DNA from 2 places in the Brevundimonas sp. KM4 genome. Region 2 is predicted to be linked to the other one. Evidence: predicted binding sites of a transcription regulator. Region 2 holds the regulator's gene; the other holds the start of a gene.
What was found. Region 2 encodes HrcA, which represses chaperone genes, less so after heat shock. Its sites were predicted from a motif close to GTTAGCANTCNNNNNNNNNGANTGCTAAC; they were not measured.
Positions count from the first base shown of each region.

Region 1: a site for HrcA is predicted at 3,528-3,556, ahead of groES (co-chaperone GroES). Genes of this name have one in related genera too.

Region 1 covers NZ_JZRG01000003.1:52,863-59,247, forward strand. Annotated here, with positions in the region: gene recQ (DNA helicase RecQ) at 1-659, shown strand, start outside; gene VH88_RS00420 (hypothetical protein) at 666-1,142, opposite strand; gene pgi (glucose-6-phosphate isomerase) at 1,242-2,849, shown strand; gene VH88_RS00430 (hypothetical protein) at 2,908-3,330, opposite strand; gene groES (co-chaperone GroES) at 3,629-3,916, shown strand; gene groL (chaperonin GroEL) at 3,970-5,616, shown strand; gene VH88_RS00445 (glycosyltransferase family 2 protein) at 5,766-6,385, opposite strand, start outside.
Region 2 covers NZ_JZRG01000006.1:170,405-176,789, reverse strand. Annotated here, with positions in the region: partial or broken gene VH88_RS03635 (S8 family peptidase) at 1-1,464, shown strand, start outside; gene grpE (nucleotide exchange factor GrpE) at 1,489-2,076, opposite strand; gene hrcA (heat-inducible transcriptional repressor HrcA) at 2,121-3,179, opposite strand; gene rph (ribonuclease PH) at 3,294-4,019, shown strand; gene VH88_RS15350 (hypothetical protein) at 4,085-4,546, shown strand; gene glmM (phosphoglucosamine mutase) at 4,543-5,889, opposite strand; gene glmS (glutamine--fructose-6-phosphate transaminase (isomerizing)) at 6,051-6,385, shown strand, end outside.

The sequences.
Region 1 (6,385 bases), on a different contig from region 2:
AGCCTTGCGGCGTCTGCGACATCTGCGGCGACCCGCCCCAGCTTTATGACGCGACCGTCCCGGCCCAGAAGGCGCTGGCGGCGGTGCAGCGGCTGGGCGGCCGGTTTGGGAGGGGCCGCGTCGTCGATCACCTGACCGCCCGCACCAAGGACGTGCAGCCGTGGGAGCAGCAACTGTCCACCTGGGGCATCGGGCGCGAGATTTCGCTGAACAGCTGGCGCGAGATCGTCGATCACCTGCTGTTCGAAGGTCTGCTGGTCGAGGATCCCAACGACGGCAAGCCGCTGGTCGGGCTGGGCGATCCCGAGGCGGTGCGCGCCGTCTATCGCGGCGAGCGCCAGATCGAGGTGCGTCGCGCGCCGCTGAGGGCCGATACCGCCCCGCGTCGTCGTGATCGATCGGGCGAGGGGCGCAATGCGGCGCTGGAGACGATGGACGCCGATGTCCGCGCGCGGTTCGAGGCCTTGCGCGCCTGGCGCCGCGACCGCGCCTCGGAACAGCACGTCCCGCCCTATGTCATCTTCCAGGACCGGACGTTGCTGGAGATCGCCCACGCCGAGCCGGGCGACCTGAACAGTCTGGGCGCCATTTCCGGCGTCGGTCAGTCCAAGCTGGATCGCTACGGCAAGGGCGTGCTGGAGGCGCTGGCCGCCCTCTAGAAGGCGTCAGACTTCCGGCTTGGGCGGGGCGGTGATGACTTCGACGTTGTCGTTCAGCAGATAGGACAGTTCCGACAGGGCGACCGCGCGTTCGGCCGGGTTGGCGGCGGCCTGAACGGCCTGAACCTTCTTGGGCATGTCCTCGGAAATGCCGCGCAGGATGCATTTCAGATCGCCGTCGGTGCCGCGTTCCTTCAGGATCAGGTGGCCCTGCATGTCCAGGGCGGCCAACTGTTCGGCCTGGGCCTTGAAGCCGGTGAAGGCCTGGCTGGTGAAGAAGGCGGCGTCGTCGGCGGCCTTGGCGGCGGCCCAACCATCGACCACGGCCTTCAGGCTGGCCGAGCGCGAGATGATGTCGGCGAACAGCGGCTCACCCGCCACCGAGACCGGCGCGCCGGGCGCGGCGGCCGGCTGTTCGGCGGCCAGGGCGACGGACGGATTGGACATCGCCAGGGCGATCGTGAGAGCAAGGCCGCAGGACATGGAGGTGACTTCCTGTTTCAGCGTCCGCTGGGACGTTGAACCTGAATACGCCCCAGCCGTAAACGAGTGTTTACCCTGTCATTCCCGATGGAGACGACGATGACCCGCGACGCCGCCTGGACCGCCTTCGACCAAGCCGCCGCCGAGGCTGCCTCCGCGCGGATCGTGGATCAGTTCGCCGCCGATCCCGACCGGCTGGCGCGGATGTCGGTCGAGGCGGCGGGGCTCTATCTGGACCTGTCGAAACAGAGCTGGACCAAGGCCGCCTTCGACGCCTGCCTCGATCTGGCGAGGGCATCAGACGTCGAGGGACGTCGCGCGGCCCTGTTCGCCGGCGAGGCCGTCAATCTGACGGAAGGGCGGGCGGTGCTGCACCCGGCCCTGCGCGCCGCCCCGGGCGCCGACTTCAAGGCCCTGGGCGAGCCGGTCTCGGCCGAGGTGGACGCGGTGCGGGCGGACATGAAGGCCTATGCCGACGCCGTGCGCTCGGGCGCCGAGGCGGGCGCGACGGGCAAGACATTCGAGGCGATCGTCCATGTCGGCATCGGCGGGTCGGACCTGGGGCCGCGCGTGGTCTGGGACGCGCTGCGCCCGCTGGACCCGGCCATCGACCTTCGCTTCGTCGCCAATATCGACCCGCGCGATATGGCCGAGGCGCTGACGGGTCTCGATCCCGAGACCACCCTGGTGGTGGTCGTGTCCAAGACGTTCACGACGCAGGAAACCCTGGCCAACGCCGAGGCCGCCAAGGCCTGGCTGGCGGCGTCGCTGCCGGCCGAGGGGATGACCAGACACTTCATCGGGGTGACGGCGGCGCCGGACAAGGCGGCGGCCTTCGGCTGCGGTCGGACCTTCGCCTTCCGGGACTGGGTCGGCGGGCGCTATTCCCTGTGGTCGGCGGTCAGCCTGTCGTGCGGCATCGCCCTGGGCTGGGACGTGTTCGAACGGATGCTGGCGGGCGCCGCAGAAATGGACGCCCATTTCGTCTCGGCGCCGCTGCAGCGGAACGCGCCGATCCTGCTGGCCCTGGCCCAGGTGTTCAACGTCGACGGCCTGAACCGGCCCGCCCGCACCGTCGCCCCCTACGCCCATGCCCTGCGTCGTCTGCCGTCCTTCCTGCAGCAGCTGGAGATGGAGTCGAACGGCAAGCGGGTGCATCGCGACGGTACGCCGGTGACGCGCCAGACCTGTCCCGTCGTCTTCGGCGAGCCCGGCACCAACGGCCAGCACGCCTTCTTCCAGCAGATCCATCAGGGGCCGGAGGTCGTGCCGGCCGAGTTCGTGATCGTCGCCAAGACGCATGCGGACGCGCCGGAATCGCCGCTATGGTCCAACGCGCTCGCCCAGGGGCAGGCCCTGATGCTGGGCAAGACGACCGAGGCCGCCAAGGTCGAGGGCTTGGCTCAAGGGTTGTCGGAAGAGGAGGCGACGCGCCTGGCGTCCCACCGCACCTTCACCGGCAACCGTCCGTCGACATCGATCGTCATGGAGCGACTGACGCCCGAGACCCTGGGCGCGCTGCTGGCCCTGTATGAGCACAAGACCTTCGTCGAGGGCGTGATCTGGGACATCAACAGCTTCGACCAGTGGGGCGTCGAACTGGGCAAGGTCCTGGCCAAGGCGATCCTGAAGGACGTGGACGCGGGCGGCCCCTCGGCGGACCTGGATCCGTCCACGGCAACCCTGATGACGCGGTTGATGGGCTGACGCGATAAGGGCCCGTCCTTGCGGACGGGCCCTGCCGATCACCTAGACTGTCAAACGCTTACCAGCGGCGGTCGTAACGGTAGTCGCGATCGTTGCGATAGTCGCGGCGGTCATAGCGCGAGTCGTAACGGCGGCCGTCGTAGCGGTAGTCGTAGCCCGAGCGGCTGCGATCGATGCCGTGCTCGCGCTCCCAGTGGCCCTGGTTACGGTAGCACCGGCCGCCGCGGTAGTATTCGCAGCCCGAGCCGCGGTTGGAGGCCACAGCACCCAGAGCCGCACCGGCAAGCGCGCCGCCCGCGATATAGCTGCCATCGCCGTTGCCATAGATGGCGCCGGCCAGACCGCCCACGGCGGCGCCGATCAGGGCGTTACGGCCGGTGTTGTCGCGATCGCGCGATTGGGCGGAAGCCGGAGCGGCCATCAGGCTCAGGGCCACGACGGGGGCGGCGGCGACCGCAGTGATCTTCAGCAGCTTGGACATCTTGGTCTCCTTCTTTCGTTGCCGAACTGCATTCCAGAGCGGGGAAGGCATCCAGCGTTGAGGCTGTTCTATCGCTCCCAGTTTGAACGACCCCGGAGGTCGGCATTCATTTTCGGTTCATTTGTCACAGAGAATTCGCGCCGCGATAGAGACGCGCCGCTTGACGATGCCAGCGCCTCTGCCTAACTCCCGCCCGCGTTAGCACTCTCGCTGGTTGGCTGCCAAAACGGCGATCGCGAGAGCGCCGCACACCGTTTCAAAAACGCCCCGATCCGGGGGTTTTACAGGGAGAAGTCCGATGGCGTTCCGTCCGCTCGGCGACCGCGTGCTGGTCAAGCGCGTTGAAGAAGAATCCAAGACCAAGGGTGGCATCATCATCCCCGACACCGCCAAGGAAAAGCCTCAGGAAGGCGAAGTCGTCTCCGTCGGCCCTGGCGCCCGTGACGACCAAGGCAAGGTCAATGCTCTGGAGCTGAAGGCCGGCGACCGCATCCTGTTCGGCAAGTGGTCGGGCACGGAAGTGAAGATCGACGGCGAAGACCTGATCATCATGAAGGAATCCGACGTCCTGGGCGTGCTGTCCTAAGCACCCGACGTCCGACGTTCTTCAATCAATCCATATAGATAGGAGCTGCCCGCATGGCCGCTAAAATCGTACAGTTCAACACCGACGCGCGTGACAAGATGCTGCGCGGCGTCAACGTCCTGGCCAACGCCGTCAAGGTGACCCTGGGTCCCAAGGGCCGCAACGTCGTGATCCAGAAGTCCTTCGGCGCCCCGCGCTCGACCAAGGACGGCGTTTCGGTCGCCAAAGAGATCGAGCTGGAAGACGCCTTCGAGAACATGGGCGCCCAGATGATCCGCGAAGTCGCTTCGAAGACGAACGACAAGGCGGGCGACGGCACCACCACCGCAACCGTCCTGGCTCAGGCCATCGTGCAAGAGGGCCTGAAGGCCGTCGCCGCCGGCATGAACCCGATGGACCTGAAGCGCGGCATCGACAAGGCTGTCGGCCTGGTGCTGGAAGAGATCAAGTCGAACTCCAAGCCGGTCTCCAACAACTCGGAAATCGCGCAGGTCGGCACCATCTCGGCCAACGGCGACTCGGAAATCGGTGAGCTGATCGCTCAGGCGATGGCCAAGGTCGGCAACGAGGGCGTGATCACCGTCGAAGAAGCCAAGACCGCCGACACCACCGTCGACGTCGTCGAAGGCATGCAGTTCGACCGCGGCTACCTGTCGCCCTACTTCATCACTAACGCAGACAAGATGGAGGCTGTCCTCGAAGAGCCGCTCATCCTGCTGTTCGAGAAGAAGCTGACCTCGCTGCAGGCCATGCTGCCGATCCTGGAAGCCGTGGTGCAGTCGGGCCGTCCGCTGCTGATCATCGCTGAGGACATCGAAGGCGAAGCCCTGGCGACCCTGGTCGTCAACAAGCTGCGCGGCGGCCTGCGCGTCGCCGCCGTCAAGGCTCCGGGCTTCGGCGACCGCCGCAAGGCCATGCTGGAAGACATCGCCATCCTGACGGGCGGCCAGGTCATCTCGGAAGACCTGGGCATCAAGCTTGAGTCGGTCACGCTGGACATGCTCGGCAAGGCCAAGAAGGTCTCGATCACCAAGGACGACACCACCATCGTCGAAGGCGTTGGCGGCAAGGAAGAGATCGAAGCCCGCGTGGCCCAGATCAAGCGCCAGATCGAAGACACCACGTCCGACTACGACAAGGAAAAGCTGCAGGAACGTCTGGCCAAGCTGGCCGGCGGCGTTGCAGTCCTGCGCGTCGGCGGTTCGACCGAAGTCGAAGTGAAGGAAAAGAAGGATCGCGTCGACGACGCCCTGAACGCCACGCGCGCCGCGGCTGACGAAGGCATCGTTCCCGGCGGCGGCATTGCGCTGCTGAAGGCGTCGAAGATCCTGGCTGACGTCAAGGGCGACAACGCCGACCAGAACGCCGGCATCGCCATCATCCGTCGCGCCCTGCAGGCTCCGATCCGTCAGATCTCGGAAAACGCAGGCGTCGAAGGTTCGATCGTCGTCGGCAAGGTGCTGGAAAACGACCAGTCCTCGTTCGGCTTCAACGCCCAGACCGAAGAGTACGGCGATCTGGTGCAGATGGGCGTCATCGACCCCGCCAAGGTCGTCCGCACGGCTCTGCAAGACGCCGCTTCGGTGGCCGGCATCTTGATCACGACGGAAGCCGCCGTCGCCGACGCCCCCAAGAAGTCGGGCGGCGCTGCGGCTCCCGACATGGGCGGCATGGGCGGCATGGGCGGCATGGACTTCTAAGCGGAAGGGCGGCCTTCGGGCCGCCCGGACGCCCCGGCGAAGGCCGGGGTCCAAGCTAACCGACGCTGAAATGCAGAAGGGCGGGACCGCAAGGTCCCGCCCTTTTTGTTTGCCTATCCTCTCTGCGAAGCGGGGAGGGTGTGGCTGTTTCAGAACTCCGAAATCGCGCCCGGCTTGCGGGACCGCGTCTTCAGCCACATCACGCCCAGGAGGTCCGAGACAGAGGCGCGCAGGCGGCCCCAGTTGGTGTATTTCGAGCGGCCGACCTCGCGGTGGCGGTGGTCCACGTCGAGATACTGATTCTTGAACCCCTCGCGGATCATCAGGGCCGGCAGATAGCGGTGGATGTGATCGAAGTAGGGCAGCCGCAGGAAGACGTCGCGGCGGAAGGCCTTCAGGCCGCAGCCGGTGTCGTCGGCGTCGTCGCCCAGCAGTTTGCGGCGGATACGGTTGGCCCAGATCGAGGCCTGGCGTTTGGCCTCTGTGTCCTGGCGTTTGGCGCGACGGCCGCCGACCAGGCCCACGTCGCCAGGCGCGGCCAGAAGCGCATCGACCAGGCGGGGCGCATCGGCCGGCGGGTTCTGACCGTCGCCGTCCATCGTCACCACGACCGGCGCGCGCGCGGCCAGGACGCCGGTTCGAACCGCGCGGCTCTGGCCCGCATTGGTCCCGTGGGCCAGGACGCGGAGCGCCGGCAGTTCGGCCATGGCGGCCTTCAGCTCGGCCAGGGTCGCATCCCGGGACGCATCGTCCACGAAGATCATCTCGT
Region 2 (6,385 bases):
TCGAACCGGGCAGGGGATACGGCGGCTGGGTATATTTCAGCGCCGGGCGAGGATGTGATTACAGGGTGCGAGGGCACGTCGTGCTGGCGCGTCAACGGCACATCCTTCTCGGCCCCGCATGTGTCCGGCGCGCTCGCTTTGCTGATGCAGGCCTTCCCCAATCTGACGGCGCGTGCAGCTCTGGACATCTTGCTGACGACCGCACGCGACGCCGGCGATCCCGGCACGGATATCGTCTATGGGCGTGGCCTGCTGGACATGGCCCGCGCTTTCCGGCCGGCCGGCACGACCTCGACGCCGATGGCTGACGGGAGCTCCATCGTCAGCATGAGCGAACCGGGCAGCTTCATCGGCGCGGCGTTCGGGGACGCTTTCGGCCGGCAGACGGCGCTGAATACGGTGCTCTACGACGCTTACGATCGCATGTTCGCCGTCCAACTGGGCGGCGCCTATCCGACTGCGCCGAGCCGGTCCTATCAGGCGGCGCCGTTCGAGCAGAACACCACGGCGACAACGACCCTGGCCCTGCCGGGCGGCGGTCGATTGAACCTGATCGCGGCCCAGTCCAGCGCGCGACCCGACCCGATAGCGCCTCGCCACGATCTCTATAACGCGCCCTGGATGGGGGATGAGCCGCGTCAGGAGGCGATGCTCGACGTCGCCACGGGCCGGATGAATTTCTCGGTCTGGCAAGGCAAGGGCGGGGCGACCTCGCCGTTCAACGGTGCGGCGGGCGACGGTTTCGCCGCCCTGGCCCAGGCCGATCACGCCGTACGCGGCGCGATGCGGTTCGGCGCGGTGACGGTCTCTGGCGAGAGCGGGGGCGGCGATCGCCGGATGCCGCTGCGTCGTGTCGAGCAGGACGCCTCTACCTACAGTCGCGCGGCGATCGGATGGCGCGGAGCGGACGGCGGTCTGTCGTTCAGCGTGGGCGCCTTGGATGAACGGCTCGGGCCCTTGGGCGCCTTCCTGCCGGGCGGGTCCGACTTCGCCCTGCCGTCACGGACCAGCTTCTATGCGTTGGGCGGCGACTGGACCCTGCGGCCGGGCCTGCGCCTGATCGGCGAGGCGGGGATGGGGTCGACCCGGATCGAGGGCCGGTTCCTGTCGATGGATCAGGCGGCGATCAGTTCGAACTGGCGGCTGGGCCTGCTTACGGGCTGTTCGATGATCTGCGACCGAATCAGTTTCACCCTGGCTCAGCCGCTCAGGATCGAGCGTGGAACCTTCTCGGCCATGCTGGCGGATGTTCCTGTCGAATATTTCGATCCGCTGACCTATTCGCGTCGCAGCTTCTCGGCGACGCCCAGCGGCCGCCAGATCGACTTCATCCTCGGTGGCGAACGCCAGCTGTGGGATGGGTCCAGCATGACGCTGCAAGCCGTTGCCAGCCGCGAGCCGCGCCACGTCGCAGACGCGCCGCCGGAGTTCGCCCTGATCGGAGCCTGGCGGCGTCAGTTCTGACCGACGCCGCCTGACGACTGCGGATCAGGCCTTGCTGTCGAAGGCCTGACCGTCGGCGGCGGGGGCGGCGCCGTAGGGGTTGGGGGCCTGGGCGCCGGATCCCTTGGCGGCGACGACCACCATGGCGGGGCGGACGGTGCGGCCGAACAGTTCGAAACCGGACTGCATGGTCTGGATCACCGAACCGCCAGGCACGGTCTCAGACGGCTGTTCCATCATCGCCTGGTGCAGATGCGGATTGAAGGCCTCGCCGGCCTGGGGCGCGACGCGCTTCAGGCCGTTGGCGTCGAAAGCCTGCAGCAAGGCCTTCTGCGTCAGTTCCAGCCCGGTCACCAGACCGGCCGTTGCGCCTTCGGCGTCCTTGGGCGCAGCCATCAGGGCGCGTTCCAGATTGTCGGCGACGCCCAGCAGGTCCTTGGCGAAGCGCTGGATGGCGAAGGCGCGGGCGTCGTTCTGCTGCGTCTCCGAACGGCGCTTCAGATTTTCCATCTCGGCGGCGACGCGCAGGGCGCGGTCCTTCCATTCGTCACGCTCGGCGATCACGGCGTCCAGCGGCGCCAGATCGTCTGACGGATGGGCGTCCAGGCCGTGTTCGGCATTGGTTTCGGCCATGTCGGCGTCCACGGCGTTCAGTTCGTCGTTAAGGGGCTTGTCGCTCACTTGTCGTTCCCGTCCAGCATCCGGCCCAGCACCCGGGCGGTATAGTCCACCAACGGAATGACACGGGCGTAGTTCAGTCTTGCGGGGCCTATCACGCCGATGGCGCCCAGAACCCGCTGTCGGCCGCTCATATAGGGCGCCGCGATCACGGCGGAACCCGAAAGTGAAAACAACCGTGTCTCCGCGCCGATGAAAATGCGCACGCCCTGGGCCGCATCGACGCCGTCCAGCAGGCCGATCAGCTGTTCCTTCTGCTCCAGATCGTCGAACAGGACGCGGACCCGTTCCAGATCGGCCAGGCCTTCCCGGTCCTGAAGCAGGTTGGCGCGACCCCGTACGATCAGGGCGCGCTCCCGGTCCGCGCCGCCGGACCATGCAGCGAACCCGTCCTCGACCAGGCGGGCGGCGGTCTGGTCCAGTTCACGCCGTGCGATTTCCAGCTCTTGCGTCATCTCGCGCCGGGCGTCGGCGAAAGGACGGCCGCGCAGGCGGGCGTTCAGGAAGTTGGAGGCCTCGACCAGGGTCGACGGCGTGACCCCGGCCGACAGGGTCATGATGCGGTTCTCGACCGTGCCGTCGTCGGCGACGATGACCGCCAGGGCCTGATCACCGCCCAAGGCGACGAACTCAACATGTTTGACACCGGAATCGCGCACCGGGCTGGAGACGACGCCCGCGCCGCCGGCCAGGCCCGACAGCAGGTTCGAGGCTTCATCCAGCGCCGCCTCGAAGTTCCGACCGCGCCCCGCCAGCCGCCCGTCAATCTCGCGCCGCTCTTCCTTGGTCAGGTCGCCGACCTCCAGCAGGCCATCCACGAATAGGCGCAGGCCCGCGTGGGTCGGGATCCGCCCGGCCGAGGTGTGTGGCGCGGCCAAGAGGCCCGCAAGGGTCAGATCCTGCATTGTGTTGCGGATCGAGGCTGGCGACAGGGCGATTCCGCCCAGCGACAGGGTCCGCGACCCGACCGGCTCACCGGTCTCCAGATAGGATTCCACGATGCGACGGAAGATGTCGCGCGCCCGCGCATCCAGCCCCGCCAGACCCGCGAGGGCCAGATTCGGAGATGGGCCGGCGTCGAACGGCGGGTTTTTCGGGGCATACAGGCTCACGGTTTCAGGATAAGCACCGCCGCCACAGCTTCCAAGGTCAGACTTCCAAGGACCCTTCCCATGCGCCATTCGCAACGCACCGACGATCAACTGCGTCCCGTGACCATCGAGACCGGCGTCAACCGCTATGCTGAGGGTTCGTGCCTGATCAGTTTCGGCAACACCAAGGTGCTGGTCACCGCCTCGATCGAGGACAAGGTGCCGGGCTGGATGCGCAATTCGGGCCAGGGATGGGTAACCGCCGAATACGGCATGCTGCCCCGCGCCACCCATACGCGCGGGCGTCGTGAAGCCGCCGCCGGCAAACAGTCGGGCCGCACACAAGAGATCCAGCGATTGATCGGCCGCTCGCTGCGCGCCGTGGTGGACCTGAAAGCGCTCGGCGAACGTCAGGTGCTGGTCGACTGCGACGTCATCCAGGCCGACGGCGGCACCCGCACCGCATCCATCACCGGCGCCTGGGTCGCCATGAGCCTGGCCCTGAATTATCTGCGCGACGAGGGCGTGCTGAAGGCCGACCCGATCACGGACCAGGTGGCGGCCGTGTCGTGCGGCGTCTGCGACGGCGTGCCGGTTCTGGACCTGGATTACGAAGAGGACTCCGAGGCCGAGGCGGATTCGAACTTCGTCTTGACCGGCTCGGGCCAGATCGTCGAGGTCCAGGCCACCGGCGAAAAGCGCGGCTTCTCACGCGCCGAGTTCGATCGGCTCTTCTCGCTGGCCGAGATCGGCTGCACCGAACTGTTCGCCCTCCAGAAGGCGGCCCTGGCGGCGGTGAAGCGATAAGGGGGTTTCACCTCGGGGCGCCGACGGGCATCCTCGTTCGGTCAGTCCTGACCGGAGACAAGTCGATGCGTCGATCCCCCTGGCTTTCGATGGCCGCCTGCGTTGTGTTGATGGCCGGATGTCAGCGCGCTGATCCAGCCGATCAGCCTACGCCCGGGGACACGGCGGCACGCAGCGACGTCATCGACGCGGTTCCATTGGCGCCGGACGCTCCGCCGCCTGCCGCGCCCGCCAAGCCGGCGGCTGCGGAGAAGGAAGCGACCAAACCGGCCGAGGACGTCGAGGCCAGCATTCCCGAAGGACCGGACATGCCCGCCCAGCCGGTGCCCATCAGCGAGGTCCCCTGCCGCGACGCCATCGGCGCCGCCGCCTCGGCCCGGTTGGTCGAGCGCTGCATCCAGGTCAGCCCGGCGACCCGTCCGCCCTGCAACGCCGCCAACCCTTGCGACTTGATCCAAGGGGAGATCGACCGGTCCTGCAAACTGTGGGAACGCGACGGCGACCCGCCGGCGGCCTGCAAGCCCTAGGCTGAGCGCACCGCGCCCGCGACATCCGCCACCACGCGCTTCACCAGCGCCTCGTCGTCGCCCTCGGCCATGACGCGGATCAGCTTTTCCGTGCCCGAAGGACGCACCAGCAGCCGCCCCTGACCGCTCAGGGCCGCTTCGGCCTCGGCGATGGCGGCCTTGACCGTGTCGCTTTCCAGCGGCTTGTCGGCGGTGAAGCGGACGTTTTCCAGCTTTTGCGGCACCGGATCGAACTGGCGGGCCAGTTCGCTCATCGGCTTGCCGGACTCGACCAGGACGGCCAGCACCTGCAGCGCCGCCATCAGGCCGTCGCCGGTGGTGGCGTGGTCGTGCAGGATGATGTGGCCGGACTGCTCGCCGCCGATGTTGAAGCCGCCTTCGCGCATCCGTTCCATGACATAGCGGTCGCCGACCTTGGTCCGCTCCAGCGTCAAGCCTTCGGACTTCAGTTTGCGCTCCAGCCCCAGGTTGGACATGACGGTGGCCACCACGCCCCCGCCGGTCAGGAGACCGCGCCTGGCCCAGTCCAGCCCGACCAGGGCCATGATCTGATCGCCGTCCACGACCCGACCCGTCTCATCGCAGATGATCAGTCGGTCCGCGTCGCCGTCCAGGGCGATGCCGATATCGGCGCGGTAGCGTTTGACCGCATCGGCCAGGGTCGCCGGATGGGTCGAGCCGCACTCGGCGTTGATGTTGGTGCCGTTCGGCGTCACGCCGACGGGGAAGACTTCGGCGCCCAGTTCGAACAGGGTGGTGGGCGCGACCTTGTAGCCTGCGCCGTTGGCGCAATCGACGGCGATGCGCAGCCCTTGCAGCGTCAGCCGTTTGGGGAAGGCCTGTTTGGCGATTTCGATATAGCGGGCTTGCGCATCGTCGATCCGTTTGACCCGCCCCAGCTTGTTCGACGGCGCCAGGCCTTGGTCGAGACCCTGATCCATCATGGCCTCTATCTTCAGCTCGATCTCGTCCGACAGCTTGTAGCCGTCCGGGCCGAACAGCTTGATGCCGTTGTCGGCATAGTCGTTGTGCGAGGCCGAGATCATCACGCCCAGATCGGCGCGCATCGAGCGGGTCAGCATGGCCACGCCGGGCGTCGGCACGGGTCCGAAGGTGCGCACATCCATTCCGACCGAAGCGAAACCGGCCACCAAGGCCGGCTCGATCGTATAGCCCGACAGGCGGGTGTCCTTGCCGATCACCACCAGATGGCGGCGGTCGTCGTCGGTGCGGAACAGTTTCCCGGCGGCCAGACCCACGCGCAGCGCGACCTCGGCCGTCATCGGATAGGTGTTGGCGCGTCCGCGAATGCCGTCGGTGCCGAAGTATTTTCTGTCGCCCAAGGTGCGGTCCTTTGTTTCGGGTAACGTTCCGAAACCCCTTTTTTGATGCGGCCCGCCTTAAGATTGCATAGACGGCCGATGGGGCTTGATGTGTGGCTTAGCCCCGGATCGCCGCCAGTGCAAAGCGGCGCCCTTTTCCTGACTTCTCGGAGCCTTCGCTCATGTGCGGCATCATCGGCGTCACCGGCAATGGTCCTGTCGTTCCCAGGCTGATCGACAGCCTGAAACGCCTGGAGTACCGCGGCTATGATTCCGCCGGCGTCGCCGCCGTTGTGGACGGCTCGGTCGAGCGCCGCCGCGCCAAGGGCAAGATCCGCAATCTGGAGGCCGTCCTGGCCGAGGATCCGATGACGGCGACCGTCGGCATTGGCCATACGCGCTGGGCCACCCACGGTGCGCCGACGACGGAGAATGCCCACCCGCACAAGGCCGGTCGTGTCACCCTGGTCCATAACGGCATCATCGAGAACTTCGCCGAGTTGAAGGCCGAACTGGC